Linked DNA regions of Iamia sp. SCSIO 61187. The protein of the gene in region 1 interacts with the protein of each later gene in a pairwise test. Links are inferred from orthologs where the notes say so. Each region holds a gene or a part of one and is shown on either strand. Other genes may lie near its edges.

Region 1 (2,889 bases):
GCCGACGGCGGCGGCGAAGGCCGAGGCCAGGTGGTCGTCGTCGGCACCGTTGCGCATGAGGTCGCGGAAGTCGGTCTCGACGGTGGCGAACAGGCAGGTGCGGAGCTTGCCGTCGGCGGTCAGGCGGATCCGGTCGCAGTCGCCGCAGAAGGGCTGGGTGACGCTGGGGATGACACCGACGTCGCCGCGGCCGTCCCGGTAGCGCCACAGCGAGGCGGGGGCCGAGCCCCGGGGGACGGGGTCGAGGGGGAAGACGGCGGCGATGGCGGCGACGATCTCGGCCTGGGAGACGACGGCCCCGGCCTTCCACTCACCCGACGCGTCGAGGGGCATGAACTCGATGAAGCGGACGCCGATGCCGCGCTCGCGGCCGAAGGCGGCCAGGTCGACGATCTCGTCCTCGTTGACGCCCCGCATGGCCACCACGTTGAGCTTCACGGGGGTGAGGCCGGCGTCGAGGGCGGCGTTGATGCCGGCGAGGACCTTGTCGAGGTCGTCGCGGCGGGTGAGCTCCACGAACCGGTCGCGCTGGAGGGTGTCGAGCGAGATGTTGACCCGGCGCAGCCCGGCGGTGGCCAGGTCGGCCGCCTGGCGGTCGAGGGTCGTGGCGTTGGTGGTCATGCTCAGGTCGGTCCCGAGCCGGGCCAGCCGCTCGACCAGGACCGGGAGGTGGGCCCGAAGGGTCGGCTCACCGCCGGTGAGACGGATGGCGTCGATGCCGAGCCGCTCGACGAGGACGCGGGCGAGCCGCTCGATCTCCTCGAACGAGAGGAGCTCGTGGCGGGGCTGCCAGACCATCCCCTCCTCCGGCATGCAGTACGAGCAGCGGAGGTTGCAGCGGTCGGTGACCGAGATGCGCAGGTCGCGGTGGACGCGCCCGTGACCGTCGACGAGGGGGCGGATCACCGGACCAGCCTACGGCCGGCCCGGCACGAGCGCCTCGGGGTCGAGGACGAGGACCTCGACCTCGTCGCCGGCGGGGATGCCGGGCCCGTCGGGGACGAGCGCCAGCCCGTCGGCCTGGGCCGTGGCCCACAGCTGGTGGCTGCCCTGGGCCGCCACCGGCGTGGCGGTCAGGGCGCCGTCGGCGGGGTCCAGGGTGACCCGCAGGAGGTGGTCCTTGCCGTCGGGCCGGCGGTCGAGCGCCACCGCGGCCCGGGCCCGGACCCGGAGCCCCTCGACCGGGCGGCCGGCCATCTGCCGCAGGGCGGGGCGGGCGATGACCTCGAAGCTCACCAGCGACGAGACCGGGTTGCCGGGCAGCCCGAGCAGCGGGACGCCGTCGACGGTGGCGAGGGCGAAGGGCTTGGCCGGGCGGATGGCCACCTGCACCCACTGAGGGTCGGTCATCCGCTGGAGGACGAGCTTGACCACGTCGGCCTCGCCCATGCTGACGCCGCCCGAGGTGAGGATCACGTCGCAGCGGAAGGCGGCGGCGTGGAGGGCGGCGGCCACGGCGTCGACGTCGTCGCGGACCCACCCCAGGTCGACCGGGACGCAGCCGGCCTCGGCCGCCTTGGCCAGCAGCATCGGGCGGTTGGAGTCCCGGATCTGGCCCACGGCGAGGGCCCGGGGCGCCTCGACGAGCTCGTCGCCGGTCGAGATCACGCCGACCCGGGGGCGGGGGACGACCTCGACGGAGGTGCGCCCGACTGCGGCGAGCACGCCGATGAGCGGGGCGGTCAGGACCGTCCCGGCCGGGATGACCACGGTGCCGGCGCGCACGTCGTCGCCGGCGCCCCGCACGTGCTGGCCGGGCTCGGCCGGGGCGAGGATGGCGACGGTCTCGTCGTGGTCGCGGGACCCGTCGGAGAAGCGTGAGCGCTCGACGGGCACGATGGCGTCGGCCCCCGCGGGGACGGGGGCGCCGGTCATGATCCGGATCGCCTGCCGCGATCCGACGGTCCGCGCCGTCGTCTGCCCGGCCATGATCGTCTCGACGACGTCGAGGACGACGGGGATGTCCTCGGTGGCGGACGCGACGTCGGCGGCGCGCACGGCGAAGCCGTCCATGGCCGAGCTGGCGAAGCCGGGCAGGTCGGCGTCGGCCACCACGTCGTCGACCACGACGCAGCCCCGGACGTGGGCGAGCGGCAGGTCCCGGGGGGCGAGCCGCGGGCAGCGGGCCAGGACCAGGTCACGGACCTCGCTGAGCGGACGCATGGCGGTGGACGGTAGTGGCCGCCCGCGCCCGGACCCGGGTCTGCCGACGGCCGGGCGTCACCAGGCGACGTCGGTGATGTCGCCGATCCCGAGTCCGACTCCGACGAGGCTCCCGCTGTCCGACAACCAGCCATCGACGGCGGCGAAGGCCCGGACCGCTCCTTCGTGGACGACGAGCACCCATGCCCCGTCGGCGGTGGCGTCGAGGGTCGTGAAGGAGAACCCTCCACCGCCGACCGACCAGCGGACCTCACCGGTGGCGAGGTTCGCCATGCCGACCTCGCTGGCCCTGGCCTCGGCGTGGCCCTGGCTGGCGCCGAGGGTGCCCAGCCCCACGGCGAGGTGCCCGTCCGGCATGAAGGCCGGGAGGCCGACCCCCGATGACCGCTCGACCTCGGACCAGCCGCCAGGGTCGGCGACGGCGGTGACGTCGACGGCGGTGCCCGCGATCGTGCCGTCGCCCGCCCGCGTGACCCGCTGGCGTGCGATCGTGCTGCCGTCGGGCGACAGGGCCAGCGCGGTGACCTCGCCACCCATGGGAAGGTCGGCGAACGGGCGACCGCCGCGCTCGTCGACCCTGTGGACCCGGATCACGCCATCGACCACCGTGGCGAGGGTCTCCCCGTCGCCCGACACGGCGAACGCGGTGTCGGCGGCGATGGGGCCGGAGACCAGCCCGCTGGTGGGGTCGATCCGCCAGACCGCCTCGCCCACGGCGTACATGAC
Region 2 (3,069 bases), 1.2 Mb from region 1 along the record:
CGCGTCGGGTGACGGGGCCGACCGCTCCCCCTCCCCTGACCGTCGGCGCATCGAGCGGCCCTAGCCCGGCTGGTCGCCGGCGACGGTGGGGAGACCGGCGGCGATCCAGCCCTTGGTCCCGCCGGCGACGTTGACCACGTCCCGGCCCTGGGCGGCCAGGTGCTCGGCGGCCCGCATGCTGCGACCGCCCACGGCGCAGACGAGGTAGACGGTGCGGTCGTCGGGCACCTCGGCCACGCGGTCGGGCACCTCGCCGAGCGGGATGAGCATCGCCCCCGGGACGTGGCCCTCCTCGTACTCGTGCGGCTCCCGCACGTCGATCACGGTCACACCGGACCCGTGCAGGCCGGCGAAGGCCTCGATGTCCACCTCGGGCACGTCCACGCAGGGCTCCTTCCGTCGCCGGCCACCCTACCGGGACGGCCCGGACCGGCCAGCACCCTCCGTCACCGTCGACCAGGGGCGCCGCGCGGTCCGCGGTGGCGAGGCGTGGCGAGGGGTGGCGCCGCCGTTCTGAGCCAGAGATCGGCCACGGGTGGCCCGTCGCGGGCTCAGAAGGCCTGCCAGCGGTGGAGCAGGCGGGCGGTCGGCAGGTCGACGGCGAAGAGGTGGCCGGGGCCGGGCTGGTCCCATCGACGGTCGATGGGGTCGCCGGCCAGGTGGCAGGACCACAGGGTCCCGACCGCGCCGTGCCCGATGACCACCACGTCGCCTCCGCCGTCGGCGGCCGGGCCCACCAGGTCGGCGAGGGCGGCGACGATCCGGGCCTGGGCGTCGGCGGCCCGCTCCCAGCCGGCGACCGACTCCTCCGGCCGGGCGAAGAAGGCGTCGGCCAGGCGCTCGAACTCGTCGGGGGGCACGAAGCCGGTCGCCGACCGGTCGTTCTCGCCGGTGTCGGGGCGGACCTCGACGGGGAGGCCCCGGGCGGCGGCGAGGAGCTCGGCCGTCTCGACCGCCTTGGCCTCGGCGCTGGCGATGATGCGGCGCACCCCGCCGAGCCACGGCTCGCGGGCCAGGGCCTCGGCCCGCCGGCGCCCGACGGCGCTCAGCCCCCAGCGGGGGACGGGCACGTCGGGGTCGATGGCGACCTCGGGGTGGCTGACGTACCAGAGGGTCGTCACCGTCGCTCCCGGTGGCGTGAACCGTCGCACCACGATGATCTCGGCCACCGCTCGCCGCCACCCTCAGGCCGCTGACCAGCGACTCCCTCGCACCGGAGCGTCGGACGTCGAATCGCCAGCGAATCGCCGTCCGACGCCCGGGTCGCAGGCGTCACGGGAGCTCCGCCGGGGTGTCGGCGTCGGCCACGGCCTCGCGGGTGAGGACCACGGCCCGGGCGGCGCCGAGGGCGGCCACCGCATCGAGGCGGCGCGCCCCCCCGTCCACGAGGCCCGCCACCTCGGCCGCCAGGGCGGTCCCGACGCGCCAGGCGCTCGGGAGCCACTGCGCCCGACCGTCGACCACCGGGTGGGCGGCACCCACCGTCTCGTCCAGCGCCTCGACCAGCTCCACCAACGACCCGGCTGCGGGCGCCACCAGGTCGCACGGGGCCAGGACCAGCACGGCGCCCTCCCCCGCCCGGTCCACCGTCGCCGCCATCGCCGTCGCGAGGCCACCCAGCGGCCCCTCGCCCGGCCAGCGGTCGGCCACCGGCTCCAGGCCCAGCGCGCCCAGGGCCGAGGCATCACCGCCGACGGCGAGGACGCGCCGGCACCCGGCGGCACCGAGGGCGGCGGCCACCCGGGCGGCCAGCGGCACCCCGTCCACCTCGACGAGGGCCTTGTCGCGCCCCATGCGCCGCGACGACCCGCCGCAGAGGACGGCCCCGACCAGACCGGTGGTCATGCCTCGGCGATGCCGCCGTAGGTGGAGACGGTGGAGGAGGTGGGGGCGTCCTCGGTGAGGGGCACGTCGGCGAGGGCCGCACCGAGGTCGGCGACGAACTGGTCCGCCACCTGGGCGTGGTACGGCGAGAGCATGACGTGGAGCCCGCCCTGCTGGCGGTCGAGGTTCCACCCGCGGGCGTCCATCTGGTCGCCGACGGCGTCGTGGGAGCGCCCCGGCGTCGTGACCTGGAACACCGAGATGTCGGGCGCCGGGTCGACGACGGCGCCGTCGATGGCCGCGATCCCGTCGAGGAAGCGGGTGTGGGCGTCGAGCACCTGGGACGTGAGGCGCAGGAACCCCTCGCGCCCGAGGTGCATGAGGGCGGCCCAGGCCCCGGCGATCGGCGGCGCCGGGCGGGTACCGGCCGGGGTCGAGCTGGCGTAGAGGCCGCCGGGCCAGTCGGAGTACCAGAAGTGCTGGTGCTTGAGGAGGTCGCGGTCCCGGTAGAGGACCAGCGACGCGCCCTTGAAGGCGTAGCCGTACTTGTGGACGTCGGCGCTCAACGAGGTCACCCCCGGCACCGAGAGGTCCCAGGGCGGGACCGGCTGGCCCAGCTCCTCCCAGAACGGCAGCAGGAAGCCACCGAGGCAGGCGTCGACGTGGCACAGCAGGCCCCGCTCGTCAGCCAGGGCGGCGACAGCGGCCACGGGGTCGATGACGCCGAACGGGTAGCACGCGGCCGAGGCGACCAGGAGCGCCGTCCGGTCTGTGATCGCCGCCCCCAGCCGCTCCGGGTCGATCCGGCCGTCGGCCTCGACCGGCACGGTCACCAGCTCGATGTCGAGCAGGTCGCAGGCCTTGGCGAAGGCGGGGTGCGCCGTCTCGGGGGCGAGGACCTGGGGCTCGGGGATGCCCATCTCGGCCCGGGCGTGGCCCCGGGCGACCTGCACGGCGCAGAAGATGCTCATGCTCCCGCCGGCGGTGACGGCGCCGGCGTCGGCGACGCCGCCGAAGAGGTCGGCGCCCATGGCCACCAGGTCGAGCTCCATCTGCAGGAGGCTCGGGTACCGGAACGGGTTGAGGGCGTTCTCGTGCAGGTAGCGGTCGGCCACGGCGTGCAGCACCGCCTCGTGGGCCTCGTCGCCCGAGTTGTAGACGAGGCTGAAGGCCCGCCCGCCCTTCCAGTCGAGGTCGCCGGCGCGCGCCGTGTCGATCTGCTCGAGCAGCTCGTCGGCCGGCATC

Evidence for each region.
Region 2: the proteins of glp (region 1) and HC251_RS10795 interact in binary tests that used the Escherichia coli proteins (3 or more experiments, as listed by UniProt). The link is inferred for Iamia sp. SCSIO 61187 from one-to-one orthologs.

The regions. Positions count from the first base shown.
Region 1 is NZ_CP050948.1:3,475,209-3,478,097, forward strand. What follows is about bases 40-2,858. They hold glp (gephyrin-like molybdotransferase Glp), read right to left. Parts: upstream 2,164-2,858; coding sequence 916-2,163; downstream 40-915. Other genes in these bases: moaA (GTP 3',8-cyclase MoaA), read right to left, coding at 40-903; HC251_RS16600 (hypothetical protein), read right to left, coding at 2,221-2,858. In the rest of the region: more of moaA, read right to left, coding at 1-39; more of HC251_RS16600, read right to left, coding at 2,859-2,889. UniProt on the Escherichia coli protein: Catalyzes the insertion of molybdate into adenylated molybdopterin with the concomitant release of AMP.
Region 2 is NZ_CP050948.1:2,239,704-2,242,772, reverse strand. The notes cover bases 60-3,058. They hold HC251_RS10795 (molybdenum cofactor guanylyltransferase), read right to left. Parts: upstream 1,846-3,058; coding sequence 1,273-1,845; downstream 60-1,272. Other genes in these bases: HC251_RS10790 (aminotransferase class V-fold PLP-dependent enzyme), read right to left, coding at 1,842-3,058; HC251_RS10800 (histidine phosphatase family protein), read right to left, coding at 552-1,169; HC251_RS10805 (rhodanese-like domain-containing protein), read right to left, coding at 61-384. In the rest of the region: HC251_RS10810 (HRDC domain-containing protein), read right to left, coding at 1-51; more of HC251_RS10790, read right to left, coding at 3,059-3,069. UniProt on the Escherichia coli protein: Transfers a GMP moiety from GTP to Mo-molybdopterin (Mo-MPT) cofactor (Moco or molybdenum cofactor) to form Mo-molybdopterin guanine dinucleotide (Mo-MGD) cofactor.